4 regions of the Agrobacterium sp. 6Ca8 genome follow, and region 3 is predicted to be linked to each of the others. Evidence: riboswitches for the same ligand, from Rfam matches in the RefSeq annotation. Region 3 holds a riboswitch; each other region holds the start of a gene.
The links. A riboswitch is a leader RNA that binds a small molecule or an ion and turns the genes downstream of it on or off. The one in region 3 is predicted to bind cobalamin.

Region 1 (7,800 bases), 740 kb from region 3:
CAGCGGCGCACAGGCCAGAGCCGAACCGGCGGTAGAGATCGCTGCATCAGCGCAGCCTGACGCCACCTCCAGCATCGAGACAGAAGTTCTCAAAGCCCTGGCGCAGGCACTCGGCGTGGATGCCGCCGCCTGACACCCATTGAACGGCAGGCTGAAAAGCTATATCTCTAGAGACTAGAGCATCCGGTTCGTTCTTGTCCCGGCTGCTCTTGAGGATATGGAGAAGGCAATGCTGTCCATCGGTGAATTGTCCAAACGTACCGGCGTGAAGGTTCCGACGATCCGCTATTATGAGCAGATGGGCCTCATCCGCGAGGCAGACCGCTCGGAAGGCAACCAGCGCCGTTACGAAAAATCCGATCTCGAAAGGCTGGCTTTCATCCGCCATGCCCGCGATATCGGGCTCAATATCGACGCCATCAGAGAATTGATCGCGCTCAGCCAGCACCGGCAAATGCCGTGCGAGGGTGCGGACCGCATTGCCGCCGAACACCTCGCCCATGTGCGCGAGAAAATCAGCAGCCTCAAGAAGCTCGAGCATGAGCTGGAACGTATCGTCTCCCATTGCCATGGTCATTCGATCGAGGATTGTTACGTCATCCGCGCACTTTCCGACCATGGCATGTGCGAAGGGGAGCATTGAGGCTGAAGAGCAGGCTTGACAGATTTCAGATTCGAGCGCATTGCATGGACATGATCAACGAACGCGCACCCATCTCCTGCTCGTACTTTTGGGCCTACCTGTAAAGGGCGGCTCGACAGATCATTTTGTCAACAAGCCGCCGTCAGGCGGCTTTGTTGTTTTTCAAGCGTCCTGACGGCACCGATAAAACCGAAGGACCAGAAAAATGACCGAAGATAGTTCCCTTACACTGGAAAGACCGCCCGTCGTCATCATTCGTGGCGCACGCAAGACCGATTTGCCTGAGCTCAATGAGATGATCACCCTGCTTGCCACCTTTCATGGCGATGCGGCGGCGATTACGCCGGCGAAACTGGAACGCGACCTGTTCGGCCCGCTTCCCTGGGTGCATGGGCTGGTGGCGGAAGCCGACGGCGCATTGATCGGTTACGCCCTGATGCTGCCGCTCTACAGGGCGCAGGAAGGCCGCCGCGGGCTTGAGCTGCACCATCTTTTCGTGCGTGACGGTCACCGCGGCCATGGCACCGGCCAGCACCTGGTTTCCCGCGCCCGCGATATCGCCAAGCGCCTCGGTTGCGACTATCTTTCCGTCAGCGCCACGACCGGCAATGTCGCCGCGCATCGTTTCTACGAAAGCATGGATTTCGCGCCGCGCCCGGTCACCGGCATGCGCTACATGCAGTCTATCGCCTGATTGCAACCTTCGGAGACGGCCATGACACGGATTGCCATTGCGCTTGCGCAGGATTTTGCGGACTGGGAACCGGCGCTGCTTGCCGCCGCCGCGCGCGGCTATCTCGGCGTCGAGATCGTTTATGCAACCCCGGACGGCCGGCCCGTGGTTTCAATGGGCGGGCTCAACGTTACGCCCAACACATCCTATGACGCGCTTGATCCTGCTAACATCGATGCGCTCGTCATTCCCGGCGGCCTCAGCTGGGAAAAGGGAACGGCTGTCGATCTTGGCGGGCTGGTACAGCGGTTTCGCGAGAAGGGCCGACTGGTTGCCGGCATCTGCGCGGCTGCCAGCGCGCTTGCAGGCACGGGCGCCCTTGATGACGTCGCCCATACCGGCAATTCGCTCGCCTCTCACAAGGCCTATCCGTCCTATCGCGGCGAAGCGCTCTATCGCGACCAGCCGAAGGCGGTCAGCGATGGCGGCATCGTAACCGCAGCCGGCAGTGCACCCGTCAGTTTCGCAGTGGAAATTCTGAAACACCTCGGCCTCTTTGGTCCGGAAGCCGAGGCGGAACTTGGAATTTTTGCGGCGGAGCACCGGTGAGGCTCACCTTGGTGTCGAGAGTTTTGCGGATCCTCCCACCTCATTCCTGTGCTTGTCACAGGAATGAGGTGGTGGGGAAGTTAAGCCGCGAGACCATCACAAATCACCCCTGATCAAGCACCCGGCAGACACGGGGCGCGACATCCCCGCCCTCCCCCGCAATCGCACGGCGGATATCGCGGCTGTTGAGATGCAGACTGCGACCGGCCGGCAAAGCCGAGCGCTTGATCTTGGCAAGGGCTGCGGCCGTAAAGGCAGCCTCATTCTCATGAAAATAGGCGAGCGCCGCTTCCCGTTCCGGGCTGACGCCGAGGACTGCCTTGAAGGCAAGGCGATGCACGGCGCAGAAAGCGCCGTGACCGGGAACGGCAAAACGCAGCGCGTCGAGTTCCTCACTCCATTCGGCTGCGTCCTGCATGGTTTCAAGCCTGCTGGAAGCGCTTCAGGAAAAACGCGCTCAATGTTCCGAGCAAGGCCCAGAAGACAAAGCTGGTCACGGTGGCGGCAACGATGAACTGTCGTTCCAGCGGCAGCGGTGCCAGCGCATGTTCACCTTCCGGCGGCAGGGGCGCGCCCACCACATGTGGTGCAACGATCAACACCAGTGCGAGCACGATTGCCCAGGGTTCGCGGCGGAATGCGATCAGCGCAATGCCGCCTGCGGTCGCCGCAACCGTCGAAAGCCACCAGATTTGACGCGCCTCAAGCGCGGCCGCCGGGCTGCCCGGTAGTTCCGGCGGCAGGCCGATCATCGGCGCAAGCATGACGGCGGCAAAACCGGCCACACCCCACAAAAGGCCTTCGCGCCAGCCGGCATCGGTGCCGCGCAGCGAGATGAGGCCGGTCAGCACCAGCGCATAACCGATGGCGGTCAGCACGTTGGCGGCGACCGTATAGGCGGTGCGCTCGAAGCCGTCGGCTGGAGACCAGGCTTCCTCGTTATGCTCGTGCGCGGGAACGGCAGCGCCGGTCGTGGCCGGAGCATCATGGCTGTGGGGCGCTTCGCCACCGGCATTTTCATAGGTTTCCGCCTTCAGGATCAGCGGCGTGGTGCCGAAAGCCTGCATGGCCGAAACGGCGAAGCCGCCAACGATGCCGACGAGGACGGCGGTAAAAACGATATTGCGAAAGAACGACATGCTTCCCACCTCAATGGCAAGGGAAAGCATTGGCATGACGTGTGTCATGCGCGGCGTTGTGAACGGCTTCCACATGCGAAAAGCCGACAAAACCGACGACGAACAGACCAAGCACGATCGCCGTCAGCGATTGCGCGAAGCTGCCCGTTTTTGCTGGAACGGCGGCATTTGCCGTATTCTGGTTGATGGACATGGTGACCCCTCTTACGGCGCGACCCCGCGCCTTTAGACGCGGCGGAACGGCAAACGCCGTGCAGCCGCATGCGATACACTTCACCACGGGGATACGAGACTGACACAGGGCGGCACGTTCAAGCACCACCACCCTGAAATTCCGCTCTTCCGGACACCCCGCCGGCATGGACATTTCCGTGATGGCAGGTCTCCTGGCTTACGGGTCAAAACCTGAAACACCTTCCCGGCATTGCCCTCGCCCATATCCGGCGAGATGCTTACCAGTGGCATTTCGTTTCAGGCTCTCCGCTCACAGTTGCGGGGGCAGCCACGAATGAGGATGTCTCCCTATCGTGTTCCCTTTTCACCTTCCGGAACGCCCGGAAGGAACCATCACAGGATCGTTATCCGATGGGTGTGGGTGGGAGTCAATGGCAGGCCGGCGTGAGAATTGCGCGCCGTGGCTGGATGCCGGATCAAGTCAGGCATGACGGCAAAGGGCTACCGTGCCGGGATGGCCTTCAGATAGGCGGCGATCGCATTGCGGTCTTCGGCCGTCAGATGCGCCATGTTCTGCTGCACCTTGACCATGGAGCCGCCGACGCTGTCGAATTCCGGGGTGAAGCCGGTTTCCAGATAGTTGGCAATATCGGCCGCCTCCCAGCTTCCGACGCTCTGCGAGCCGGGGGTAATATCGGGAATGCGGCCCTCGCCTTCGGGATTTGGACCACCGGCCAGCCATTTGCCATCGAGAAAACCGCCAAGCGCATTGCGCGGCGTGTGACATTCGCCGCAATGGCCCGGGCCTTCCACCAGATATTGGCCGCGCAGCAATTCGGCATTGGCATCGGCAAGCTCGACGCGGGGTGGCGCGGATGTATCGAAATAGAGGAATTTCCAGCCGCCCAATGCCATGCGCATGTTGAAGGGGAACGGCAGTTCGTGATCCGGCGCGTCATTCTGGCTGGCGGGCAGAACCCGCAGATAACCGAAGAGGTCGTTGATGTCCTTCTGCGTCATGCGGGCATAGGAGGCGTAAGGGAAGGACGGGTAGAGATGTTCGCCGTTCTTGCCGACGCCGCGCGTCATCGCATCGCCGAATTCCGAAAGCGTCCAGCCGCCAATGCCATGCTGCGGATCGGAGGAAATATTGGGCACATGAAAGGTGCCGAAGGGGCTTTTCAACGCTTGCCCGCCCGAAAGCGTCAAAAGCGCATCGCCCTTGGCATCTGGTGCCGCATGGCAACTTGCGCAGCCGCCCGCCCAGAACAGCGTTTCGCCATTGGCAAGGTCCGGCTCGCCAAGGCTCACCCAGTGGCTGGGTGCCTGACGCACAGGCGCGGTGACCCAGGCGAAAATGCCGAAACCGGCAATGGCCGCCACCGCGATCCCGCCCGCGAGCTTCGTCCAAATGGAGGCCATGACCCCTCTCCCCATTATCACCTGATGAGATCAGGCATCATTCCCGCTGAAAAAAACGCCGCCGGGAAGCGGCGTTCTTAATAGGATCACTTCTTCAGACGGTAGGTCTGGTGGCACGCACCACAATCGGCACCGAGGGTCTGCATGGCGGTGGTGACGCCTGCCTGATCGGCGGGAAGGCTGGCGAGGACCTTGTCCGCATCGGCACCGAGCTTGGCGGCCTTGGACTTGAAGTCATCGAAATTTTCCCAGATCGCGGGTGCCGCAGCACTGCCGGTCTCGCTGCCCGGGGGAAACTGGTCGGGGAAAGCCTTGGCGTTGGTGCTGATGGTCGTCACGGCAGCCTTTACGGCTTCGGCGTCATAAGGCTTCTGGCCCTTGGAGATGGCAGCAAGCGCCCCCATGGAGCCGCCGATCTGCTTCATCATGCCTTCACGTTTTTCGACTTCGCCGGCAGCGTAGACCGCTCCGGCGCAAAGACAGCCGAAAAGCATGGCCGCCGCGATGGTTTTCAGTTTCATACACTCTCTCCTTGATTCCGGCAGATGCCGAACGCGCGATAACGGCGCGAGGATGCCCTTTCCGCATGGCGAAAAGAAGTCACATTGCAGTGAATTTCCCCAAGAAAACAGAAGTCTAGGAGAGTGCTTCCCAAAGCGTAACCAGGGCTGCGGCAATCAGCATGAAACCGGCGGCGCGGCCGATGAAAATCGTGGCGGCAGGCGAGGAAACGAGCCATGCCCGGCTTTTATCCGCCGTCAGCGCCAGAGCGCCATAGACCGTGAACTGCGTGATGGCCACCATCGCGCCCATTACCAGCCCCTGCATCCAGATTGGACCATAGTCGGGTTTGAGGAATTGCGGATAGATCGCCATCATGAAGAGATAGGCTTTCGGATTGGAAAGGCAGGTGAGCACGGCCCGCCAGAACGCCTTTCTGACAGAGGCGCTCGCCTGCGCCTCATCGCCATTGACGGTGATGGCGCTGCGCATCAGCCCGACGCCGATCCAGACCATGTAAGCGGCGCCGGCGACCAGCAGCGGCAGGAACAGCGACGGCATCCAGGCGGCAAGCATGCCGACGCCCAATGCACCGTAAAGTGAATGCACCATGCCGCCGGCGCTCATGCCGCTTGCGGCGGAAAGCCCGGTTCTTTTGCCACCCGTCAACGCACTTGCCAGCACGAACAGCATATCCATGCCCGGCAGGATGATGATGCCGAACAGGACCAGAAAGAAAAGCCAGAGATTTTCGGCGTAACTCATGTCAGTATCTCCCAAAACAGTTTGCGACACATTCGGGAAAACTCATGTTTCTCAATGTGTTTTGCTGCTTATAGGAAAAGCCAACTGACAGCGTTGTGTCAGTTGCGTTGGGAAACCACCGGGAAAAACGGCAATGCGCAAGGCATCGAGACTGTTCGAGATCATCCAGATCCTGCGGGTGGCGCGCAGGCCGATCACCGCGCAGACCATTGCCGAGGCACTGGAGGTCACGGTGCGCTCGGTCTATCGCGATATTTCGGCTCTTCAGACCATGCGCGTGCCGATCGAAGGCGAACGCGGCGTCGGTTACATCCTGCGTCCCGGCTTCAACCTGCCGCCACTGATGTTTTCCATCGAGGAGACGGAGGCGATCGTGCTTGCACTCGCCATGGTCGCGCGCACTGGCGATACCGAATTGCGGCAGGCGGCCAAAAAGGTCAGCGACAAGATTGCTGCATCCCTGCCCGAACCCCTGTCGAAAACCCTGTCGGCCAATGCCCTGCACGCCTGGGGCAGCATCGCGCCCTCACCCGCCGGCGTCGATCTTGCCGTGGTCAGGCGGGCGGTGCGCGACGAGGAGCGGTTGGACATAACCTATGGCGATGAAACCGGCACCGAGACCCGGCGACAGATCCGGCCCATCGCCATGATCTATTATTCGGAGACGACCAATATCGTCGCTTGGTGCGAGCTCAGGCAAGCGATCCGCAATTTCCGCTCCGACCGCGTTCTGACCTGCAAGACAACCGGCAGCTTTTTCAAGATGGAAGGCGAAAGGTTGCGGCAATTGTGGATGAGCGGCTGGCAGAGCAATCAGCTGGGAACTTCGGAACGAACGACGAATCAAGCCGGCGCGTAAAGCTACTGATTTAGCGCGTCTTTCAACCTTCGTTCTGTGTCGGGGCCTCCGTCTCAACCGTCATTCCTGTGACAGGGACAGTAATGACGGTTGAGAGGGTGGTGCTGACTTCAAAGCACGGCAGCGTTATGCCGCAAATGCTCAAGCACCCTATCCTCCTCCCGCCCGAAACCGCGGATGACGATTCGGTCGGCAAACACATCGGCAATGGCGAAGGTGTTCTGGTCGGGCGTATCCACCATGCCCTTAAAGTTGACGAAGTGAGTGTTGCCCTGCACCCCGTAATTGCCCTCATGATTATGGCCGCTGAACCATGCGACGACCGAAGGGTGTACATCCAGAAGATCGAGGATTCGAGGCGCGTCCCACATATTATGGGCGTTGTTCGGATAGACCGGATAGTGGCAGAGAATGACCACTTTTTCACCCGCCGCATCCGCCTTTTGCAGAACGGTCCGCAGCCATTCGAACTGTTCGTCGCTGAGCGACGCATTCCAGTCCTGCGCATTGATCGCACCCACCTCTTGCAGGCGCCTCAGACGCTCTTGCGCCAGCGTGCGGCGCGGATCGCCCGGCGGCGGGGCAAACAGGCTGACCTCGTTGCCGTCAAGCACCACGAAACGTATCTCACCGATGGTGAAATCGTGCCAGGGCGACGCCATGCCGAGGCGGGAATGGATGGCGGACAGGTGTTGGGCGGCAACGGCGAAATCGTGATTTCCCGGCAGCATCACCGAAGGGTGGCGAAGCTGCTCGTAGACGCCAAGGATCGCATCGAAATTTTCAAAACCGCGATCGATGATATCGCCCAGCGTTACCACGAAGGCCAGTTCCTCGCGATTGAAGGCGTCGATCGCTTCGCCAAGCTTTTTCGGGCTTTCGGCATAATACCGGCCCATATCCGGGCGGGGTTCGGCATCGGCATATTGGGGATCGGCAACGATGCCGAATGAGAAGAGCGGTGTGGTTTTTTCAGTCATGATGCGCCGCGATAAACCGGGCGGATGACAGGCTT
Region 2 (7,800 bases), on a different replicon from region 3:
CTGCCGCCCAGCTCACCGTCACCCCGGATGTGATCCGGGGTCCAGTGCGACCAAGTCCTTGATCGCGGAATAATAGTTTCTCACGGTGCAGACGCGCCTTGGCTGGATGCCGGATCTAGTCCGGCATGACGCATGAAAACGCGACGCAGGGACGTCATTTTTCCGCCCGCTCGAATAGCTCCTCAAAGCGCGGCTTCGCCCGGCCGGGGACCTCTACCGTCCTGTAGCTCTGCGGCAAAACCGCGTCCCCCACCTTGATCAGCATGACCATGCCCATGCCGTAATGCGGCGAGCATTTGATGCCGTAAAAGCCTGGCTTTTCGAAACCGGTCTCGAATTCGTCGTTGATCCGGCTTTTGAAACCTTCAATATCTTCGGGAACCATACCATCGATCGTCGCGGCATTATGGCTCTTGTGGCTCGGCACGAAGCGCACGCGGTCGCCAGGAGCGATCTCCAGAAAATCGGGCTCGAACACCATGGAGCCCTTTTCGCCACGGTTCAGCATCTTCACCTCGAAGGTCTCGGCTCCGGCTTGAATGGAAAACCCTGTGGCCACAACCATGGCAAGTCCCGCGGAAACGCAAAGCTGTCGGGCGCAAAAGCGGAGATTTGCAAGTCTTTTCAATTTCATCATCGTGCCGTTGCTTTCCTTGCGTGATCGGCCGCACCGTGGGCCGGCAGAAAACGAATATGTGAAAATCCGCTTTCATCCGTGGTGACGACGGATTGCACCCCGAACACATCGGCGATGGTCGAAGAGGTGAGGACCTCGCGCGGTGGGCCGACAGCGATCATTTCACCGCGATGCATGATGGCGACGCGGTCGCAGAACATGGCGGCGTGATTGAGATCATGCAGCGCCGCCACAACCGTCAGTCCCTGCCTGCGCACCAGATCGAGCAGGCCGATCTGGTGGCCGATATCGAGATGGTTGGTCGGCTCGTCCAGCAGCAGAATATGCGGCTCCTGCGCCAATGCGCGGGCAATGTGCAGGCGCTGGCGTTCGCCGCCGGAAAGGTGATGCCAGTTTCGCTCGGCCTTGTCCGCCATATCGACATTTCCGAGCGCTGCATCGACGATGGCATCGTCCTTTGGCGACCATGCGGAAAGCGGGCCGAGATAGGGCGTGCGCCCCAGTTCCACGGCCTGTCGCGCGCTGATGCGCTCGGTGGTTTCGGCCTGCTGCTCCACAAAGGCCAGCCTGCGGGCAAGTTCGCGCCGCCCGAATGTGGCAAGCCGTTCCTCACCAAGCATGACATGACCCCGACGCGGCATGCGAATGCCGGCCAGCATGGAAAGCAACGTGCTTTTGCCCGAGCCGTTCGGCCCGATGATACCCAGAAACTCGCCCGGGGCGACCTCCAGCGAAACACCGCGCACGATGTCGAGATTGCCGGCATGGAAATGCAGATCGTGGGCGGATAATTTCATGACCGGCCTCTCTTCTGCCCGAGAATAAAGGCGAAGGCGGGCGCGCCGACCAGCGCAGTAATCACGCCGATCGGCAGCACCTGCCCCGGAATGACGGTGCGCGAGAGAATATCTGCGATGATCATGAAAATTGCACCGGTCAGCGCCGTCACCGGCAGCAACATGCCGTGGCGAACGCCAACGAAGATGCGCGCCGCATGCGGGATGACGAGACCGACGAAGCCGATAGAACCGACCAGCGACACCATGACTGCCGTCATGACCGCCGAAACCGAGATCAGCACCGCATATACCCGGCGCACTGGAATACCGAGCGAAGCTGCTGCCTGACCGCCGAAAGCGAAAGCATCAAGCGCGCGTGCGTACCAGAGGCACACCCCAAGACCCGCAATACTGACCGGCAAAGCCAGCCAGACATCCGGCCAGCGCACGCCCGAAAGATTACCCAGCAGCCAGAACATGATGCCGCGCGCCTGTTCGGCATTGGCGGATTTGGTGACGATGAACGACGTCATGGCGTTGAACAGTTGCGAACCGGCGACCCCCGCCAGGATGATGGCGCTGTTGCCGTGCCCTGCCCGCACCGCCAGAAGGCTGACAAGCGAAAAAGCCACAAAAGCTCCGATAAGGGCGCCGGCCGGCATCGTCAGGAACCCCGCCCCGAAGCCCAGAAGCGCCACGGCCACGGCCCCGGTTGAGGCGCCTGCGGAAATACCGAGGATATAGGGATCGGCGAGCGGGTTGCGCAGGAGTGATTGAAGCACCGCACCGGCCAGCGCCAGCGAGGCGCCACAGCACGCGGCAACGACGGCGCGGCTGAGGCGGTAGCTCCAGACGATGCCCTCATCCAGCGGCTCCAGCGGATAACCCGCATGGAAGACACGATTGGCAATGGTTTTTGCCACGACGTCGAACGGAATGGCAGTCTCGCCGATGGCCGCACCGGCCATCAGCGCGACGAGCAGCAGGGCGAGTGCGGCAAAAGCCAGACCCGCCCTGCCAAGATTGACGGAAAGACCGTTCACTTGGCGAGACCGGCTGTGGAAATCGCCTCGGCCAGCGTTTCAATGCCTTCGATCGTGCGGATGGTCGGGTTCATCGCCTGCGCGTCCATTTCGAAGACATGGGCCGCCTTGACGGCGGGCATGATGCTGGCAACCGGATCGGTAGCAAGGAACTTGAGCTTGACGGCGACGTCATCGGCGGGGAAACGCCGGCGGTCCATCTTGCCGGCAACGATCACGGACGGATTGGCCTTGGCGATGGTTTCCCAGCCAACAGTCGGCCATTCCTCATCGCTTTCGATAACGTTCTTCAGTCCGAGCGCGGACATGATGTAACCCGGCGCACCATTGCGGCCCGCCACGTAAGGATCGATATCCAGCTCGGCGCTGGAGAACCAGAATACTGCTGAAATCTTGCCATTCGCCGAAGCGATCTTGGCGCGGGCGGCTTCCTCACGCTTTTTCAGGTCGGCAACGACTTCCTCGCCGCGATCCTGCACGTTGAAAATTTTAGCAAGGTCGCGGACCTCCTGGTAGATCAGGTCCATGGTGAAAACGGACTTGCGCACGCCGTCGCCGCCGCCGGAATTGTCCTTGCCCATGCAATCGGCAGGGGAGGTATAAACGGGAATACCGAGTTCGGCGAATTGCTCCGGTGTTCCGACAACGCCTTCGGGACCGATCTGCCACTGGAACTGCGTCGTCACGAGGTCCGGCCTCTTGCCAACCACCGCCTCGAAGCTCGGATCATTGTCGGCAAGCCGCTCCACCTTGGCATTGGCGTCTTCGTAACCCTTCAGAACCGGGCCGATCCACAGCGCCGTGCCTACCACCTTGTCGGCCACGCCGAGCAGATAGAGAACCTCGGTCGTGCTCTGGCCGACCGATACTGTGCGGGCGGGCGCCTGCTTGAAGGTGATTTCGTGGCCGCAGCTATTGATCGTCAGCGGATAGGTGGTTTCGGCAGCCTGAGCGGCACCGGCGGGCAAGGCCGCTAATGCGACAGCCAGAAGACCGGCGGAAACCGGCAGGCGTTTGAAATGAAACATATGTTCTCCAGTCTAAATAAAGTGGCGTGATCCGCAGGCCGCGCGTCAAAACGCGTAGTGACAGAGCGACAACAAGTGTGGAGATGGAGAACGGGACTCTAAATACGTTTCCGCGGACGGAAAGGTCATAATCAGCTCCTCTTCCGGGCATCCCCGCCCGTAACGATGGTCAATATTATGACGGCAGGTCTCCTGGCTCGCGAATATGCGCCGTTCATCTGCCTTCCCGCACCTTGAAGGGTGCAGTGGCATGACGCTTTTCAGGCGTCACGAGGATGAGCGGCAATCCGCTTACAGTTGCGGGGGCAGCCACGGCATTGGGCGATAGAAATCACCCGCACCATGTTCCCTATTAATCCCTTTGCCCTTCGGCTTCAGGAACCGTCACTTTCTGACATAAGGGGCAAGCGCCGGGGCGTCAATTGCGATAGTGCTGCAGCTCAGCACAAAGACGGACCCGCCAACGCGAAAATTTTTGTAGCGCCGGAAGGCGCCGGTTGCGGCGCGTCTTTGGACATGGTGGTAAGGCTTTCAATCACCACCAGCCCGGATTGCGCAATAAAATCAATAAAGAGATTGTTGTCGCTGATGGTGTCGAGCCGCACCAGCTCATCGTCAAGATCGGTAAAATGCCGCCTCACAAGCGCAATCGCATCCATGTCCGCACCCGCAACGACCGGACCGATAATGTGGCCCCGCCCCGCCGCACGGCGCAGCGCAAAAGCGGTAAGACGGTCCGCCTCAAACACACCGTAACCCGCATTCTGCGTCAAAAGTCGCTGTAAAACGTTCCGGCGCGAAACGCCAAAAGCCGACCGGTCTAGTTCCACAACATCAGTCAGATGACCTGCGGATAACGGCTCTATTCGTTGTTTTCTGCCGGGCGGCGGTATCTCGAAAAGGCAATTCGCCCTTCCCCGGAACAGATATACTTTTTCCGCATCGCCGGCAAAACCCAACCTTGAAAACAACCGCCGCGACGCTCCCGTCGCGTTCAACCGCAGGGAGACCGTGGGGAATTTCGCGACAAGTTTCTGCACCAGCCATGGTGCTACGCCCTGCCCCTGCAAACGGGGCGAAACAATGACCATGCCGAGCGTCGCAAACCCCTGATCATAGGGAAAGAGCATCGCGGTTGCGACAACACGGTCGATCTCATCGAGCGCAGCGAGACCCACGCCGCATTGCCGCAGAAAACACCATTCATTCGCGTGATATCGCCATCCGACGGCCATGGAGAGTGCATGCAGATGATCGGCATCCACGTCCGCGATATCCACGGTCCGCAGCTCGAAACTATCGACTTTGAGCAGGTCCATAACCAACGGCCCTCATCCCCTACGGCTCAGAACCTTCATCCGGTCCCGGCCTAGCCCACGACATCCGACGGTAGCCGGTTACGCCAGCACGAATTTTCTGAAAGCACTGGAAGGTCACAACAATCTACCGAAATCATTCGCATTTCAGCAGATAAACGTCGCAGTCCATTCTAAGCTTTCGGGATGACAATCCGGTCAGCGGAGACGACCATTGAACGCAATCGAAATCCTTGAGCGTCTCGTCGGTTTCCCGTCGGTCGTTGGAACCGCCAATGGCGATATTGCCGGCTGGATCGCCGATTATCTTGAAAGCCACGGCGCGAAAGTATCGCTGCTTGCGGGACCGGAGGGCGACCGCGCCAATCTCTTCGCCACCTTCGGCCCGGCCGATCGCGCCGGCTATGTTTTGTCCGGCCATATGGATGTCGTACCCGCCAGCGAGCCGGAATGGTCTTCCGATCCCTTTACACTGCGGGCGGAAAATGATCGTCTCTACGGGCGCGGAACCACCGACATGAAGGGTTTTCTGGCCACGGTTCTCGCCGCGGCGCCTGCATTTTCGCGCATGGCGCTGAAACGTCCCGTGCATATCGCCTTTTCCTACGACGAGGAGGCGGGTTGCCGTGGCGTTCCGCATCTTCTCGCCAGATTGCCTGAACTGTGCGCCCAGCCGGCGGGCGCAATTATCGGCGAACCGAGCAATATGCGGGCGGTTCGTGCACACAAGGGCAAAGCAGCAGCTCGCATTACCATCCGTGGCCGTTCCGGCCATTCGTCCCGCCCTGATCAGGGGGTGAATGCCATTCACCTGATGACCGGCATCATGGCAAAGGCCGTGGAGACGGCACATGAGCTGACGAAAGGCCCCTTTGAAGCGACTTTCGAGCCACCCTACTCCTCGCTGCAGATCGGCACGATGAAGGGCGGCCAGGCGATCAACATCATCCCCGATTTCTCGGCCATCGAGCTGGAAGCGCGGGCGATTTCCGGCACATCGCCGCTTGAACTGCTCGGGCCGGTTCGCGCAAGCGTCGAGGCTCTTGCAGCAAAGGGTGTCGATATCGAATGGACGCCTATGAGCGATTATCCGGCGCTTTCGCTTGCAGCCAATGCTCCGCTTGTTCTGCTTCTGGAGGAATTGACCTGCACCCCCTGTCTCGCCGCCGTCAGCTACGGCACGGAGGCGGGGCTGTTCCAGGCGGCGGGCATCGACGCCATCATCTGCGGACCAGGGGATATCGGCCGCGCCCACAAGCCGGACGAGTTCATAACGACGGGCGAAATTTCGGCCTGCCGGTCGATGCTGGAAACACTCGCAAGCCGCTGTACGGCTTGAACCTTCGGGAAGCATAGATTTCAGATGACTTTTCTCTTCAATTCCGACGCCAAGCGCGGCGAGATTTTCCGGCAGGCTCTAGCTGCAGCACTGCCCGATCTGCCGTTTTCGATGGATGCATCAACCGTCGATCCCGACGCAGTCCGTTACCTCATCACCTGGACGGTACCACAGGACATTGCCCGGTATCGCAATCTCGAAGTCCTGTTTTCGATCGGCGCGGGTGTCGACCAGTTTCACATCGAGGCGATCCCTGAGACGGTAAAGGTTGTACGCATGGTGGATGAGGGCATCATCCGCATGATGCAGGAATATATCTGCCTCGGCGTACTTTCCCTCCACCGCAACCTGCCGGTCTATTTAAACCAGCAGCGCCAGCAACTGTGGAATGCCCTGCCCCAGCGTCAGGCGGAAGATTGCCGGGTGGGCGTTCTCGGCCTCGGCATGCTGGGCGTTGCGGCGCTCGAGCGGCTGAAACCTTTCGGCTTTCCGCTTTCCGGCTGGAGCCGCTCACAGCGTCAGATCGATGGCGTCACCTGCCATCATGGCGACGACGGCCTCAAATCCCTTCTCTCCACCAGCGATATTCTCGTCTGCCTGCTGCCTCTCACCGACGAGACCACGGGGCTTCTGAACGCCGAGCGTCTGGGGATGCTTCCCGAAGGGGCTGCTCTGGTTCACGCCGGGCGCGGCAAACAGCTCGATCATGACGCTTTGCTCGATGCACTCAACAGCGACAGGCTTTCAGGTGCGGTGATTGACGTTACCGATCCGGAGCCCCTGCCCAAAGACCACCGCTTCTGGACCCATCCGAAAATTCTCCTGACGCCGCATATTGCCAGCGTCACCCAGCCCCATTCCGCTGCCCGCACCGTCGTCGAAAATATCAAACGATACGAATCCGGTCTCGAACCGCTCGGCCTCGTTGACCGTAGCCGCGGATATTGATCCTACCGTTCCAAGAAAGGACACCCATGTCTCTCCTCAAGACCATCGACACCAATCCCGCCTTTGAACCGAAAGCCTCCAAGGCCCTGCCCGAACGCCTCATCGCCGGCGACCCGTCGTTCAAAACCTGGCCGCTAGATGAAGCCCGTGATGGCACCGTGCATACCGGCATCTGGGAAGCGACCCCCGGCGAAAGCCGCTCGATCAAGGGCGAGACATTCGAGTTCTGCCACATTCTCGAAGGCGTTATCGAGATCACACCGGAGGGCGGCGCGCCACTGCGTTACACGGCGGGCGACAGCTTCGTCATGAAGCCCGGTTTCGTTGGCGTCTGGAAGACAATCGAAACCGTACGCAAGATCTATGTGACCGTGAACGGATGATTTGCCGAACAGCATGCCTGGCATCCCGGCTGATGCAGAGGCATTTTTGAGAAAAGCGATGGCTGGCAATCCGCAGGTGGATGCCAGCCATGGTTTACATGGGTATCCTGCCCGGATGCCTTTCGACCGGATTTACGGCCCTCGATCGGACCCGCCGCAAAGTTTTCGGCGCGGTCTTCATGCCCGCCGAAGATTGCGCTGTGGGCCACCAGCAAAACAGGATTTTCGTTCACCGCCCCCGCCGCAGTCGGTCGATGCTGCTTGCCATCAGGGAGTAGCTTTGGCGCATATCCACAGAGGATCATCCATGACGCTCAGCTTCGATCC
Region 3 (7,800 bases):
GCCGCGCTGGCATCAACCCGGAGGCGGCCCGCACCATCGTGCGCACCAACTCCACGGTCATCGGCGCGCTGTCGGTGAAGCGTGGTGAGGCGGATGCGCTGATCTGCGGTCTGGAAGGCCGTTACGACCGGCACCTGCGCGACGTGAACCAGATCATCGGCAAGCAGGAAAGCGTTCGCTCTTTCGCAGGCCTCAGCCTGCTCATCACCCAGCAGGGCGCGCTGTTCCTCACCGACACCTTCGTCAACAACGATCCGACCTCCGAAGAAGTGGCTGAAATGGCCATTCTCGCGGCAAAGGAAATCCGCCGCTTCGGCATCACGCCGAAGATCGCGCTCGCCAGCCACTCCAATTTCGGGTCGCGCGATTCGGAAAGCGCCCGCAAGATGCGCCGCGCCCTGAAGATCGTGCAGGCAGCGGCACCCGAATTGGAAGTGGACGGCGAAATGCAGGGCGGCTCGGCACTTTCGGAAGCGCTGCGCAAGCGCGCGATGCCCAACAGCGTGCTGACCGGCGAAGCGAACCTGCTGGTCTTCCCGAACCTCGATGCCGCAAACATCACGCTCGGCGTCACCCGCACGCTGACGGAGGGCCTGCATGTCGGCCCCATCCTGCTTGGCACGGCACTTCCCGCCCATATCCTGTCGCCCAGCGTCACCTCGCGCGGCGTTGTCAACATGGCGGCCTTTGCCGTCGTGCAGGCATCGCACCCTTCGGTGTGATGAAGGCGTATTAACGCAGTTTTGAACATGCTGTTGCCGCATTGCGGCAACAGCTTATGTTATCTTCCTGAAACACGGATTTCCCGAAGCATAACACCCTCGCCACCGGCCGGGGACATCGAACGGATCGCACCATTGACCCGGCGCCGCAGCATTATCGGCCTCCTGCTTCCCCTTGTTTTCATCGCCCCGGCCGCTGCTTTCGCGGATCAGGTCTGCGATACGCTTTATGCGCAGCTGCGCGAACCTCCGCGTGTCATCGGCAACACCGCCGAGGTACGGCGTTACGCCAATGCGCTCACCCGCCAGAACATCGAGATCCGCAGGATCAGGAACGATCTGCGCCGTTACGGCTGTTCATCCGCAAGCGTCACCGTTTATGGCAGCCCGAATGCCGAACTCTGCGCGGAGATCAGCGACGCGATGGCCGATGCGCAGAGCGAACGCGATGCCATCATCCGTGACCGCGACTATGCCATGGCGGCCCAGGGCAGCGATGATGGCGACATCAGACGCCAGCGCATTCTCGCCGCACTCGACGCCAATGGCTGCAGCGCCATTCCGGAAACAGAAGCGCACCAGCCGACGGCACCCGATGTGACACGTTACCCCGACGCCTTCGGCGAACAGAGCAATCCGCCAGGACAGGCAGGGCTTTCGCCATACCCCAATGCCGCTGCTGAAGGCGGGCTCAGGACGCTGTGCGTGCGCACCTGCGACGGCTCGTTCTTCCCCATCGCTTCCAATGCCTCGCCGCTCGATTTCCGTGCGCAGGCCGAACAATGCCAGAAAATGTGTCCGGGTACGCAGACGGAGCTTTATTTCCACTCCATGACGGAGCAGGAAACGGCTGACATGGTCTCGGCTGAAACAGGAAAGCCCTACAAGGACCTGCCGACCGCCTTTGCCTATCGAAATGCCTCAACGAAAGCCCCAGGCTGCGCCTGCAACATGGCCGCCTATCACGAGGAGATGAAGCAGCAGGAGGCTGCGCGGCCGGAAGCTGAGAAACCCTATTCCAGCATCACGACCATTCCATCACCGCAAGGTGACACCCCCAAAAAACCCACCGAACTGCAGCAGGCCGCAAAGCCGCCGGAACAACCGGTTCCGGAACGCGACTATGACCCGAACAACAGCAAGGTCCGCGTCATCGGCCCTAAATTCCTGCCCGACCAGACAGGCCGGATCGACCTGAAGAACCCGGCGCTGAAGGGCATTCAGCCGCAGCAATAGCTCCCATCAGGCACACGGTATGGAGTTGGCAACGCTCTGTCTCACTCACAAGACGGTCGCGTCTTCTCTTTACCGTCCACCCCAGCGATTGCGAAACACCAGCTCCTCCAGCGGCACGCGCTGGCGCCACCCCTTCACCGCCAGTTCCGGCTCGGTATAAAGTGTATCGACGCGGCCGAGGCATAGCCAGGCGACGATCTCGATGTGGTCGGGAATCTCCAGAATGGTACGAATGTCGCTATCGTGGAAAATGCTGACCCAGCCGACGCCGATGCCTTCGGCGCGCGCTGCAAGCCAGAGGTTCTGGATGGCGCAGACGGTGGAATAGACATCGGTGCGCGGATTGTGGGTGCGGCCCAGCACCACCTTGCCGCCACGCGTCGGATCGCAGGTGACGCAGATGCTGAGCGGCGCCTTGCGGATGCCCTCAAGCTTGAGGCTGCGGTAAAGCGCCTGCTGCTCCCCCTCGAACATCGCCGCCGCCTCGCCATTGGCGCGGCTGAAGGCAACCCAGGCTGCCTGCCTGACCGCACCGTCAGTGACGAGCGTGAAATTCCACGGCTGCATGAAACCGACTGATGGCGCGGAATGCGCCGCCTTCAGCAAGCGCTCGACCACATCTTCCGGCAATGGATCCGGAAGGAACTGGTCGCGCACATCACGGCGGGTTTCGATGGCACGGTAGATCGCCTCTCGCTCTCCCTCGGAAAACGGGTAGGCGGGCGAAAGCGCGTGATCGAATGCATCGGCGTCGAGCGAACTGGTCGCGAGTGGATCGGTCGGCATCGTCTATCCCCAACAATGCTGGCGCGCCGCCACGAAAACCGGCTCCGGTTTTCACCTGCACGACGCGCTGCTGCAACAACCTGCCGCCGTCCACGCGGTCTGGTCTATCCTGTCAGGCCGGTCTTCTGACTCGGCTTCGTCCGCCCACTTTCGCCTTCCCGAATGGATTCAGTGGCATCAAGAAAAAGGGCATCCGCCTCACAGCGCTGGGCACGTTCCGGTCTTGCACCGGATTCCCGATTCTCCCGCCCTAAAGGGCAGGCACCTGACGAAGAAGCTTATGAGCAACAAAGATTGCAAATACAAGTATCTTGCGCAGCGATGCGGCAATGTGACCGTGGCCACCTCACCTGCGTATTGCGGCCTTCAGCCGCCGCGCAGACGCGCGCCGGCTGAAGCACTCCCTACCGCATCACCCAACGGGAAAATACCGCACATAAGCGAACTCATCCCCGTCCGGTGACCAGTTGGGCGAATTCATCGTTCCCTGCCCGCCGAAAAGGTCAAACAGCGTTTCGGCATTGCCGCCATCCATATCCATCAGCCGCACGCGCACGTTGAGGTCGCGCGGATGGTCGAAGACTTCGGCGTCGTAGGAGACGAAGACGACTTTGTCACCGCTGGGGGACGGATGCGGGAACCAGTCGCCATAGGCGCTGTCGGTGATACGCTCGACGGCCGAGCCATCCACCCGCACGCGCCAGATCTGCATCTGGCCGGTGCGGCTGGAGTTGAAATAGATCCATTCTCCATCCGGCGAATAATCCGGCCCGTCATTGCGGCCCTCACCATGGGTAAGGCGTGTCTCAACGCCGCTGTCTATGTCCATGGAATAAATATCGAAAACCTGATCGCGAATGCCGCAATAGGCGAAACCTTTCCCGTCCGGCGACCAGCCGTGCCAGTAGGACGGAAGGTTCTTAGTCATCAGACGCGGCGTTCCGCCCGTCGAAGGCAGCAGATAGATGGCACTCTTGCCGAACTCCACCTTGTCGGAAATGGCATAAAGCGAACCGTCAGGCGAAATGCCGTGGTCATTGTTGCAGATTGTCGCAAAGCCGGTATCGACCTTTTCCGGCGAAGGGTCGCCGGCAAGTGACAGGCGATAAAGCAGACCGTCGCAGTTCAGAAGCAGGTATTTCCCGTCCGGCGACCAGTTCGGAGCCTCGAACAGCTCCGGCGTCTGCCAGACCACCCGCATCTGCCGAGTGCGGGTGTTGAAGATTTCGATGGAACTGCGCATGCTGCCTCCCGGGCCTGTCGATCGTCTGGCGTGGAGCGTTGAATGGCACAAACATTCCGTTTGCATCCGCCACCGCCGTGATTATGATCCTATTGCCGCAGGCACCGCCCTGCAAATTCAAATAGGAAAAAACAGCAGCGTGCCGGCACCGCCCGCACCCCTGCCCGTTTCTCCCAGATCCGAGGTTCCGCGATGAACACCATCGCCGATCACGGCATCCGCTTCGGTCGGATCGCCGCAATGCTTCCTGTCAAGAATATCGAGAAGGCCCATGACTTTTATGTCCGTGTGCTGGGCTTCGAAAAGACCTTCGAAAACGGCAACCCTGTCGGTTTCATGATCTTGAAACAAGGTAATGCCGAGTTGCACCTGACATTGCAGTCGACGCACAAACCGGCCCCCTTTAATGTGGCGCATATGCTGGTCAGCGACGTCGACTCGCTGCACGCGCTTTGCGAAAGCCACGGGCTTCGCATCATCAAAAGTCTGCAGGACAAGGATTATGGCCTGCGGGCTTTCGTTTTCGAAGACCCGGATGGCAACCGCATCGATGTGGGGCAGGTTATTTAACGAGATAGGGAAACGGCGGGGCGTGTCCGCGCCGTTGGAGGAAAAGGATGCTTCTTCGCCATCGATATATGGCGAATCCGCAGCATCCGCACTCCGTCACCCCGAACTAGATTCGGGGTCCAGCAAGCTCCCTCCATGCCCTCCTTCGACTACCTGTCCCTGAACCGGTTGGTAATCGGATAACGGCGATCGCGGCCGAAGTTCTTCTTGGTGATCTTCACCCCGGGCGCGGATTGGCGGCGTTTGTATTCGGCGAGATAGAGCAGATGCTCGATCCGGTGCACCGTCGCGATATCATGGCCACGCGCGAGGATCTCCTCGACCGACATTTCCTTTTCCACCAGGCACTCCAGAATATCGTCCAGCACCGGATAGGGCGGTAGCGAATCCTGGTCTGTCTGGTTGGGTCGCAATTCAGCGGATGGCGCCTTGGAGATGATATTGGCGGGGATCACTTCGCCGGATGGCCCGAGCGCGCCCGGCGGCACATGGGAATTGCGCCAACTGGAGATGGCGTAGACCTGCATCTTGTAGAGGTCCTTGATGGGATTGAAACCGCCATTCATGTCGCCATAAAGCGTCGCATACCCCACCGACATTTCCGACTTGTTGCCTGTTGTCACCACCATCGAGCCGAACTTGTTGGAAACAGCCATGAGAATGGTGCCGCGTGTACGGCTCTGCAGGTTTTCTTCGGTAATGCCTTCTTCCGTGCCTTCGAACATTTCCGAAAGCGACGACAGGAACCCATCCACCGGTTCGGCAATGGGCACGATATCGTAACGGCAGCCAAGTGCCTTGGCGCAATCGGCTGCGTCCTTCAGCGAATCCTCGGAGGTGTAACGATAGGGCAGCATGATGCAGCGCACCCGCTCTTCGCCCAGCGCATCAACAGCAAGCGCAGCGCAGATCGCCGAATCGATACCGCCGGAAAGGCCGAGAACCACGCTCTTGAAGCCGTTCTTGTTGACGTAATCGCGAAAGCCCAGCATGCAGGCGCGGTAATCCGCCTCCTCGCCTTCAGGGATTTTCGAGAAAGGACCGCTCTCGCAGCGCCAGCCTTCTGCGGTGCGTTTCCAATCGGTGACGGCAAGGGTCGCCTCGAACTGGCTCATCTGGAAGGCAAGGGTCTTGTCGGCATTAAAACCGAAGCTCGCGCCGTCGAAAACCAGCTCGTCCTGCCCGCCAAGCTGATTGGCGAAGACCAGCGGCAAGCCGCTTTCGATTACCTGCTTCAGCGCCACCTGATGGCGCACATCCAGCTTGCCGCGATAATAGGGTGAACCATTCGGCACCAGCAGGATTTCCGCCCCGCTTTCGGCAAGCGTTTCGCACACACCCATATCGTTCCAGATTTCCTCGCAGATCGGAATGCCGATCCTGACACCGCGGAAATTATAGGGACCGGAGATCGAACCTTCGGCGAAAACGCGTTTTTCATCGAACTCGCCGTAATTCGGCAGGTCGATCTTGTCACGCAGCGCGATGATCTTGCCGCCATCCAGAAGCGCAACCGAATTGTGCCGGCCCGCTTCGCCCTGACGCGGAAAACCGATGACGACGCCCGGCCCGCCATCGGCGGTTTCCGCCGCCAGTTCTTCCACGGCCTTCAGGCACGCTTTCAGAAAAGCCGGCTTCAATACCAGGTCTTCCGGCGGATAGCCGGATATGAACAGCTCGGTCAGAAGCAGGAGATCGGCACCCTGCGTCGCCGCATCGGCCCGTGCTTCGCGCGCCCTGGCGAGATTGCCCGCCACGTCGCCAACAGTCGGATTGAACTGCCCGACGGCAATTCGAAGATGGTTTTTGATGTCGTGTCTGTCGCTCATGGCTTTTCAATACCGCGCCCGTGCCCGCTCCGCAACGCGGCAATTGCATGCCGCACCACCTTGATAGGATGAAGCCGCAACAGGCATTCACGCTAAGGTTATCACCGCACCGGCCACACTCCGCAAAGTTCATGTCGCGTTCATCGCGCTTATGTGACAGTTACATGACAGTTTTGCGACGCCCCGATTCACCTCCCCGAATTGCGCGGTGTTGCCTCGTAATACCGGAGTATGAGTTTGAGAAATTCGGCGCCAAAAACAACGGCTTCCGAAAAGGCTGATTTTGTCTTTTCGCCTGCATGGACGCGGAGCCTTTCCAAGCTTTCGGGTAAGGCCTACACGCTTGCCAATCTGACATTTTCGTCGGTCGTGCTTGTCGTCGCGCTGGAATGGATCGCCCGCGGTTCGCTAGTTGATGTCGGCACCTTCCTCACCTCATCCGCCCGCCCCGGCATGACCACCATCGCCGCCGTGCTGCTGCTGCTCGTAGCGCTGGATTCCATCCTCGGCAGCCGTTACCTGTCGCTCATCGCCGTTGCGCCGCTTTGCGCGCTGACAGGGCTGATTTCCGCGCAGAAACAGACCTATCTCTCCGATCCGCTTTATCCCTCCGACCTGCTGTTCGGCCGGCAGATCCTCGAGCTTCTGCCCACCATGCTGAAAGCCCAGCCGCTGACGGCCGTGCTGGTCGGCCTTGGCCTTTGCGCCACGGTTGCGGCCCTTTCCACCCTGTGGCTGCTGGCGCGGCGTTATTCGCCGGGCTTGAGCTGGCGCGAACGCGCCGCAGGTCTTGTGCTGGCGCTGCCGCTTCTGGCCGGCCTCGCCTCGCTCATGGACTATTCGCATTATTCGTGGGTGCGCGATCGTCTCAACATCATCCCCATGATGTGGGATCAACAGGAGAATTACCGCCATAACGGTTTCCTGATGGCCTTTGCCTTCAATATTCCCATGGCCAACGTCTCGGCGCCGCAGGGTTACGGCCAAAACAGCATCGCAGACCTGACCTCGGAACCCGCCGCCTTTGCCGCCAACACGGGCGATTACCCTGATGTCATCATGTTGATGAGCGAATCGCTGTGGGATCCGACACGGCTTGAAAACGTGAAGCTCTCTGCCGATCCGATGCCCAACATCCGCGCCAAGCAATCCGGCAACGTGTTCTCGCCGGAATTCGGCGGCATGACGGCGAATGTGGAATTCGAGGCGCTGACCGGCTTTTCCAACGCCTTCCTGCCCTATGGCAGCATTCCCTACCAGCAATATATCCGCCGCCCGGTGCCCTCGCTTGCCAGCTTCTTCCGTGGCGAAGGGTATTCGGCAATCGCCATGCATCCGTTTCAGGAATGGTTCTGGAACCGCAAGGAAGTTTACAGGAATTTCGGCTTCGAGGAGTTCCGCTCGGAAGAGACAT
Region 4 (7,800 bases), 1.3 Mb from region 3:
GGATGAAATCGCGCACGTCCTCATTGCCGAAATAGGCGTCGTAAAGCGCCTCGATCAGCGAGGAAGATACCGCATGGGTGGTTTCGGCAAAACCGATCAGCCGGTCAACCGTCTCGGCAAATTCAGCCGCCCCGCGCGGGCCGTGCCGCATCTGTCCGGCAATGAAGCGCGGATTGACGGCGCGGGCCCGAACAACGCGCGTCAGCGCATGTGAAATGGACCGCGCGCGCGGACGCGCGGGATCGGTCGTATCCAGCGCCACGATATCGGCAACGCCGCCAAGGACTGCCTTTGCGGCGGAAAACCCACCAATGAAGGCGACATCGGAAGAGCCGTCGAGAAGATCCCGGCCCGGATCGTCACCGGTGTGAACGAGAAGGTCGGCACGGCGCACCAGCTCGACAAAACCGGCATCCTCGAAAATCTCAAGCCCATCCGCACCGCCAAAGGCATGGCTTGCCGCATCCAGATAGGCTTGCCCTAGTTCCTCACGTTCTTCCCATTTTCCGCTGGCGAGTTTCTCCTCAGTGCCCGCACCATAGGTGCCGGGTGCGGAGCCGAAGATGCGTGCCGGTATATGCCCGAGTGCCGCCGCTTCTTCCGCCAGCGGATTATCACCCGGCGCTTCATCCCGCCGCGCGACGGCCTTGGCGGCGGCGTCTAGAAGAGCGATCAACGCCGGAAACATGTCGCGGAACAGGCCGGAAATCCGGAATGTGACGTCGACACGCGGCCGCCCGATACTCGCCGGCGGCAGAACCTCGATGCCTGTGACGCGACCCGTCGCCAGGTCATGGATCGGTCTCGCCCCCATCAGATGCAGCGCCTGCGCCACATCCTCGCCGCCATTGCGCAGGCTGGCGCTGCCCCAGAGATCAAAAACCAGATGTTTCGGCCAGTCGCCATGGGATTGCAGATGGTGCCGAAGCACTTCTTCGCCCGCCATGCGGCCCAGCTCGAAAGCCGTCGGCGTCGGCATGGTGCGCGGATCGGCAGCATAAAGATTGCGGCCCGTCGGCAGGACATCGAGACGCCCGCGCGCGGGTGCGCCGGAAGGACCGGGGACAATATGGCGGCCATCGAGCGCGGCAAGCAGCGCCGTTTTTTCCGCCGCAGCACTTTCAAGCCTCAGAAGATCGGTCTCGCCTTCGGGGCTGCGGCCAAAAACATGCTGGCCATCCTTGATGGCGAAGTCCTTCAGGTCGCAGAGGAAGGCGTCGATGCGCGACAGCGCCGCATCGGCATCGTCCTTTGCACCGACACCGGCATCCGCCGCAAGACCGGTTTCCAGTGCCTTCTCTACGATTAGTTTCGCCAGCCGGTCACGGCGGCGGCGGTCAAGCCCGTCCGCCTGCGCATATTCGTCGACGAGCTGTTCCAGAGCCGATTGTTCCGGCGAAAGCCCGGCATCTACCAGCACAGGCGGAACATGGCCGATCGTGACAGCAGCGATCCGCCGTTTGGCAACCGCCGCTTCACCCGGATTGGAAACGATGAACGGATAGACCACCGGCAAAGACCCGGTGACGATTTCAGGAAAACAATCGCGGGAAAGCGCAACTGTCTTGCCGGGCAGCCATTCCAGCGTGCCATGCGCACCGACATGCACAATGGCATGCGCCCCTGCGACACGCTGCATCCAGGCGCCGAAAGCGACCAACGCATGACGTGGCGGCAGGGCAGGGTCATGGTAATCCACCCGCCGATCCTCATTTCGCCCACGATCCGGTGCCAGGGCCACGAATATCTGGCCGAAACGGGCGACGCGAAAACGGAATGCGCCGTCGGCTAGTGCGTCGTCCTGTTCGGCCGAACCCCACGTGCCATCCACGGAGGCGGCAACCCCTTCAGGCAAACCCAAAAGAAAATCACGATAGTCTGAAAGTCCAACAGCCGCTTCCTGCTGCTCGACACAATCCAGCAAAGCCCGCGCCGTTTCGGGAATATCCGAAACCACATATCCTGCCGCGGCCAGATCGCGCAGCATTTCAAGCACGCTTTGCGGCACATCGAGACCAACGGCATAACCCGTGCGCCCCGGCGCAGCACCGGGATAATCCGGCATCAGAATGACGATCCGCCGTTCCTGTGGCGTGGACTGTTTTAATTGCAGAAAGGCAGCGATTCTGTTTGCCACCTGTTCGACGCGATCAGCCTCCGGTACATTGATGAGGCTGATACCGCCATCAGTCCGCACCTGCTTGAATGATATCGCGCCAGCAAGAATCCGGCCATCGAGTTCCGGCAGGACCACATGCATGGCAAGATCGGAAGGGTTGAGACCGCGCGCATTTTCCGCCCAGCCTTCCCGTCGCGTCGTCGCCATAACCACCTGAAACACCGGCACGCCGAGGCGGTCAAACAGGGTTTTACCGCTGTCGTCCATCTGACTGGCAAAAGCCGTGGCGGCAACGATGGCGGCGGGCTGGAGTTCGGGCAGTACGGTTTCGAGAAAGCGAATTGCCTCCCCATCCTTGAGGCCGCTGACGAAAATCGGCAATGGCGCAAAACCGCGCTGAGAGAGCGCGTTAAAAAGCGCATCCACGGGCGCCGCATCGGCCGCAAGAAGCATGGAGCGGTAAAAGAGAATGGGAAGGACAGCTGCAACGGCGGGAAAACCGGCGCAGGCTTCCGCCTGATCCACGACGCCTTTACCCGGCCGGTAAAAGCCGGCTTTCGGCAGCGGTTGAGCCTCGATATCTGGCCATGCGCCACCACTTACAAGGGCAGCAAGACCAATGGCAAGCCGGTCCATATTTTCCCGCCCACCCTCGCGGAAGAAGGCGAGGACGGACGCCAACGTCTGGCGATCAACAGTCGAGGCTGCTTCGAGCTTTTCGTCTCTCTCACTGCATTCACCCGGCAGGAGCATAAGTTTTATGCCACGTCGCCGCGCCATCGTGCTGAGCTGATCGACGCCATAGCGCCAGCGTTCCGCGCCGCCGAGAATCCGGATAAGGATGACACGGGCATGTTCGGCCGTCTTTTCGATCCACAGATCGACCGACATCGGATGCCGAAGCTCGGAGAGGTTGGCGGCGGACAGGGACGGAAGCGCGCCCTCTGCCTGCCGCCATGCCTGTTCCAGCCCGGCAAGATCGCTTGCCGAAAAAGACAGCATCACCACATCCGATCGCGGCTGGTTGAGATCAACCGGCTCGATCAGGTCGTCCAGAGACGAAGATGTGGTGGCGAGAATGTGCATTTCTATCAGGCGGCCAACATCTGTTCGATCTTTTCGCGGTTGAGGCCCTTTTCGCCTATGACGACGAGGCGGCTGCGGCGCTCTTCACCGGCCGCCCAGGGACGGTCATAATAATGGTTGACGCGGCTACCGACTGCCTGCACCTGCAGGCGCATCGGCTTGGTGGATACTTCGACGAAACCTTTGATGCGCAGAACATTTTCCGCAGCCGCTGTCTCGGCGATACGAGCCGCCAGCGCTTCCGGATCGGTCACGGCCGGCAGGTCGATGACGAAGCTGTCGAAATCGTCATGTTCGTGGTCAAGTTCACCATCGTGATGGGTGCGGCGGTTTTCGATATCCTCTTCAACCGCAAGACCGAGGCCGATCAGCACGGCCGGATCGATGACGCCATTCGAGGCGACGACGATCTTTGCGGCCCGCGGCAAATGCTCGAGAATATGAGCCTTCGCCTTTTCCAGACCGGCGCTATCGAGCAGATCCGCCTTGGTCAGCACGATAAGATCGGCACAGGCGATCTGGTCCTCGAAAACCTCTTCGACCGGATCGTCGTGATCGAGGGCTTCGTCATTTGCGCGCTGGGCGGCAAGGGCTTCCATGTCATGCGCCACCTGACCCTCGGCAAGGGCAGCGCCATCCACCACGGCAACCACAGCGTCAACCGTCACGCGGCTCTTGATGGCCGGCCATTGAAATGCCTGCACCAGCGGCTTGGGCAGGGCAAGGCCGGAGGTCTCGATGAGGATATGCTCCACCTTCGGCTGGCGGCTCAGAATCTGCTCGATGGCCGGCTGGAAATCATCCGCCACCGTGCAGCAGATGCAGCCATTGGCCAGCTCGACGATGTTTTCCTCCGGGCAGCTCTCAATGCCGCATCCCTTGAGGATATCCCCATCGATGCCGATATCACCGAATTCGTTGACGATGATGGCAAGCCGCTTGCCATCAAGCTTTTCTAGGAGACCGCGCAGCAGCGTGGTTTTTCCAGCCCCCAGAAAGCCGGTGACGATGGTGCAGGGAACGCGGTCCAGAAGGGTGCTCATGATCTCTCCTCGGTAAAATCGAATGGGGGAATGCGCGCCACCATGCAGCGCTTCAATGTGTCGGGGCGGCCGCGCCAAGGCATCAGGCCATCTGCGGAGGCGGCCAGCATTTGCGCGCCCGTGAGCAGGTCTTCCGCATCGTTGGGCGTCAGCCCGCCGAATACATAGGACCAGCCATCGGCACCGCGCAGCACGGCACTGAGGCCGCGTTTGCAATTGGCAAGGCAATTGACGGAGCGAACATCGATGCCGGATTCACGCGCTTTTGCGATGGCAGCTTCCGCAAGGATGGTGCCGGGGCGCGGCTCCGCATTGGGATCGGTGTCGTCGCGACAGCTTCGGCAGACAAAAACGACCACGCCGGAAGCTGTGTTGGCTTCCATTGTCCCGTCCGCACAAGAAGATGTTGTGGTAATATCCAAACCGTTCCGCTTTCCGCGCCTTTAAACTCATCGGGGTGCGGATGTCGAAAACAGCGCACTGAAAAGCGCGGCTGCAAATCAATTCGACCGGCTGACCGGAGCACCCCGCCCGGGAGACGTTTTTTCCTGAAACGGCAGGTCTCCTGGCTTGCGGCTTTAAAACACCCTGCACCACCTTCCCGGGCCAATTTTATGGTCCAGTGGCTTCATAGTGCGGGCTTACCGCTTACAGTTGCGGGGGCAGCCACGGAATGACCCGTTATGGGGTGGAACCGTGTTCCCTCTTAGCTTTTCCCGTTGCCGGGAAAAGACCGTCAGTGCCTTACCCTTAGGCTGAACGGGCGTGACGGTCAATGCTGCCGGCTTGTCGATTGCCGGGTGCGGCAAATTGAGTATAGTCGCCGCTCCGAATGGTGGGGGCATACGGTCCCGCGCCGCTGGACGAGAAGGAAAACGCGATGACACGCGATATCAGCGACAGCGAAGCCGAACGCCACCGGCAGAAAATGGTCAACCGCAAGACGGTTCAGGATGCCGAAGTCGCGGAAAAGACCATCGAAAAAGGTCTGCTGATGATCAATACCGGCCCTGGTAAAGGCAAATCCACGGCCGCTTTCGGCCTTGCTTTGCGCATGCTCGGCACCGGGCGGCGGGTCGGCGTCGTCCAATTCATCAAGGGCGCATGGTCGACGGGTGAACAGCAGGCCCTGACTTTGTTCGGCGACAGGGTGGAATGGCGCACCATGGGCGAGGGGTTTACCTGGGACACGCAGGACCTCAAGCGCGATGTCGCGGCGGCTACAAAGGCCTGGGAGGAAGCGAAAGCACTGATGGCTGACGAGACGATCGGATTGCTGGTTCTCGACGAACTGAACATTGCGCTCCGCTATGATTACCTGCCGCTGGAAGAGGTCGTCGAAACGCTTTCCAACCGTAGATCCGATCTGCATGTCATCGTTACCGGCCGCAACGCCAAACAACCGTTGATCGACGCTGCCGACATGGTGACGGAAATGACCCTCGTCAAACATCACTTCAAGGCGGGCGTAAAGGCGCAGGCCGGGATAGAATACTGACATGACTGCACGTGTGCTGATGTTTCAGGGAACCGGCTCGGATGTCGGCAAATCGCTGATGGTGGCTGGCCTTGCCCGCGCCTTCGTCAGGCGTGGCCTGTCCGTCATGCCGTTCAAGCCGCAGAACATGTCGAACAATGCGGCGGTCACTGCCGATGGCGGCGAGATCGGTCGCGCGCAGGCGCTGCAGGCGCGGGCAGCAGGCGTTCCGCTGTCGGTTCACATGAACCCGGTGCTTTTAAAGCCGCAGAGCGAAACCGGCGCACAGGTCGTCGTACAGGGCAAAATTGTCGGCAATGCCAAGGCAGCCGATTATCAGCACATGAAAGCCGGGCTGATGCCGCATGTGCTGGAGAGCTTCGAGCACCTGAAACAACAGGCCGATCTGGTGCTGGTGGAAGGGGCGGGAAGTGCTTCCGAAATCAACCTCCGCGCTAACGACATCGCCAATATGGGTTTTGCCCGCGCCGCAGATGCTCCCGTGATCCTGATCGGCGATATCGACCGGGGCGGGGTCATCGCCAGCCTCGTGGGCACAAAAACCGTTCTCGAACGCGATGATGCCGCGATGATAGAGGGCTTCATCGTGAACCGCTTTCGCGGTGACCCTACGCTGTTTTCAGACGGCATGCGGATGATCGCGGAAAAGACCGGCTGGGCGTCCATCGGGCTATTGCCGCATTTTTCCGATGCTGCGAAATTGCCAGCGGAGGACGCCCTTGGGCTTACCGGCCCGGCACAACAAAAGCCCGGCGCGAAAATCCGCATTGCCGTGCCAATCCTGCCGCATATTTCCAATTTCGACGATCTGGATCCGCTCGACATGGAGCCGGATGTGGAGCTGATCCGAGTGCGGCAGGGCGAGACCATTCCCGCCGATTGCCGGCTGGTTCTGCTCTGCGGTTCGAAATCCACCATAGCTGATCTCGCCGTGCTGAAAAATGCAGGCCTCGACATCGACATCAAGGCACATGTGCGCCGCGGCGGTTATGTTCTCGGTCTCTGCGGCGGATACCAGATGCTTGGAAAAACCGTTGCCGACCCTGACGGCATCGAAGGACCACCAATGACGGTCGATGGGTTGGGCCTGCTGGATGTGATGACGGTTTTGACGGGCGACAAGAGGCTCGTTTCCGTGCAGGGACAGAGTTTCGACGGAATTCCCTTATCCGGCTATGAAATGCATGTTGGCGAAACGACGGGTGCTCCGGGCAACCTGCCATTTTCGACCATTAACGGGCACACCGATGGCGCAATTTCGCCCGATGGCCGAATCCTAGGCACCTATATCCACGGCCTGTTTGCGGATGACCGCCAACGCGGGGCGTGGCTTGAGCGCCTTGGTGGGCAGAGCACGCAACTGAACTATGATGCGCAGGTAGATGCCGTTCTTGACCGCCTGGCGGCCCATATGGAGAACCACCTCGATCTCGACAGACTGCTTTCTATAGCGCGATAAGGATTGCCAGCAATCCGAACAGCGCGATCAGCAAGAAGTCTGCGATCCTCGCCAGCCTGAGCGCTTTGCGAATATCGCCAGCAACCAGTGTCGCTCTTCCGCCTTCGCCCATGAAACGAGCCTCGATCATCTGCCCGCCATAGGAGCGCGGCCCGGCCAGCGCAAAGCCCAGTGCCCCGGCCAGTGCCGCCTCCGGCCAGCCGGCATTGGGAGAGCGGTGATGCCGCGCATCGCGGCGTATCGCAGCAATTGCCCCTTTCGGTGATGCACCCTTCACGAAAAACGCGGCGACCACGAAAAGACCGCCGCTCAGTCTCGATGCCGGCAAATTGACCAGATCGTCCAGCCGGGCCGACGCCCAACCAAAGGCCTCATGGCGTGGCGAGCGATGACCGATCATGCTGTCGGCCGTGTTGATTGCCTTATAACCCGCACCGCCTGGCAGCCCCAGAAGACCAAGCCAGAGGGAAGGGGCGACAATGCCGTCAGAGAAATTCTCAGCCAGACTTTCAATCGCCGCCCGGCAGATTGCCGGCTCATCCAGCGCCTGCGGATCGCGCCCGACGATCATGGAGACAGCTTTGCGCCCGCCGTC

Region 1: linked by a shared signal. The riboswitch ahead of ACZ5A6_RS02905 (CbtB domain-containing protein) and the one ahead of bluB (5,6-dimethylbenzimidazole synthase) in region 3 are both predicted to bind cobalamin.
Region 2: linked by a shared signal. The riboswitch ahead of ACZ5A6_RS16665 (ABC transporter substrate-binding protein) and the one ahead of bluB (5,6-dimethylbenzimidazole synthase) in region 3 are both predicted to bind cobalamin.
Region 4: linked by a shared signal. The riboswitch ahead of ACZ5A6_RS12520 (DUF1636 family protein) and the one ahead of bluB (5,6-dimethylbenzimidazole synthase) in region 3 are both predicted to bind cobalamin.

Annotation. Positions count from the first base shown of each region.
Region 1 is NZ_AP026433.1:577,611-585,410, reverse strand. It holds gene ACZ5A6_RS02935 (hypothetical protein) at 1-133, shown strand, start outside; gene ACZ5A6_RS02930 (MerR family transcriptional regulator) at 230-643, shown strand; gene ACZ5A6_RS02925 (GNAT family N-acetyltransferase) at 849-1,337, shown strand; gene ACZ5A6_RS02920 (type 1 glutamine amidotransferase family protein) at 1,359-1,925, shown strand; gene ACZ5A6_RS02915 (hypothetical protein) at 2,029-2,343, opposite strand; gene ACZ5A6_RS02910 (CbtA family protein) at 2,348-3,064, opposite strand; gene ACZ5A6_RS02905 (CbtB domain-containing protein) at 3,075-3,257, opposite strand; cobalamin riboswitch at 3,424-3,648, opposite strand; gene ACZ5A6_RS02900 (c-type cytochrome) at 3,740-4,660, opposite strand; gene ACZ5A6_RS02895 (c-type cytochrome) at 4,747-5,181, opposite strand; gene ACZ5A6_RS02890 (LysE family translocator) at 5,297-5,926, opposite strand; gene ACZ5A6_RS02885 (helix-turn-helix transcriptional regulator) at 6,060-6,785, shown strand; gene ACZ5A6_RS02880 (metallophosphoesterase) at 6,896-7,765, opposite strand.
Region 2 is NZ_AP026434.1:522,508-530,307, reverse strand. It holds gene ACZ5A6_RS16680 (pseudoazurin) at 155-637, opposite strand; gene ACZ5A6_RS16675 (ABC transporter ATP-binding protein) at 634-1,434, opposite strand; gene ACZ5A6_RS16670 (FecCD family ABC transporter permease) at 1,431-2,459, opposite strand; gene ACZ5A6_RS16665 (ABC transporter substrate-binding protein) at 2,456-3,487, opposite strand; cobalamin riboswitch at 3,653-3,888, opposite strand; gene ACZ5A6_RS16660 (GNAT family N-acetyltransferase) at 3,928-4,806, opposite strand; gene argE (acetylornithine deacetylase) at 5,018-6,142, shown strand; gene ACZ5A6_RS16650 (2-hydroxyacid dehydrogenase) at 6,167-7,090, shown strand; gene ACZ5A6_RS16645 (cupin domain-containing protein) at 7,117-7,473, shown strand; gene ACZ5A6_RS16640 (aldehyde dehydrogenase family protein) at 7,781-7,800, shown strand, end outside.
Region 3 is NZ_AP026433.1:1,315,721-1,323,520, forward strand. It holds gene ACZ5A6_RS06535 (NADP-dependent malic enzyme) at 1-722, shown strand, start outside; gene ACZ5A6_RS06540 (DUF2865 domain-containing protein) at 858-1,958, shown strand; gene bluB (5,6-dimethylbenzimidazole synthase) at 2,028-2,744, opposite strand; cobalamin riboswitch at 2,843-3,028, opposite strand; gene ACZ5A6_RS06550 (TolB family protein) at 3,157-3,987, opposite strand; gene ACZ5A6_RS06555 (glyoxalase superfamily protein) at 4,180-4,557, shown strand; gene ACZ5A6_RS06560 (NAD+ synthase) at 4,707-6,386, opposite strand; gene ACZ5A6_RS06565 (LTA synthase family protein) at 6,618-7,800, shown strand, end outside.
Region 4 is NZ_AP026433.1:2,566,200-2,573,999, forward strand. It holds gene cobN (cobaltochelatase subunit CobN) at 1-3,205, opposite strand, end outside; gene cobW (cobalamin biosynthesis protein CobW) at 3,211-4,248, opposite strand; gene ACZ5A6_RS12520 (DUF1636 family protein) at 4,245-4,631, opposite strand; cobalamin riboswitch at 4,787-5,001, opposite strand; gene cobO (cob(I)yrinic acid a,c-diamide adenosyltransferase) at 5,129-5,746, shown strand; gene ACZ5A6_RS12530 (cobyric acid synthase) at 5,748-7,205, shown strand; gene cbiB (adenosylcobinamide-phosphate synthase CbiB) at 7,192-7,800, opposite strand, start outside.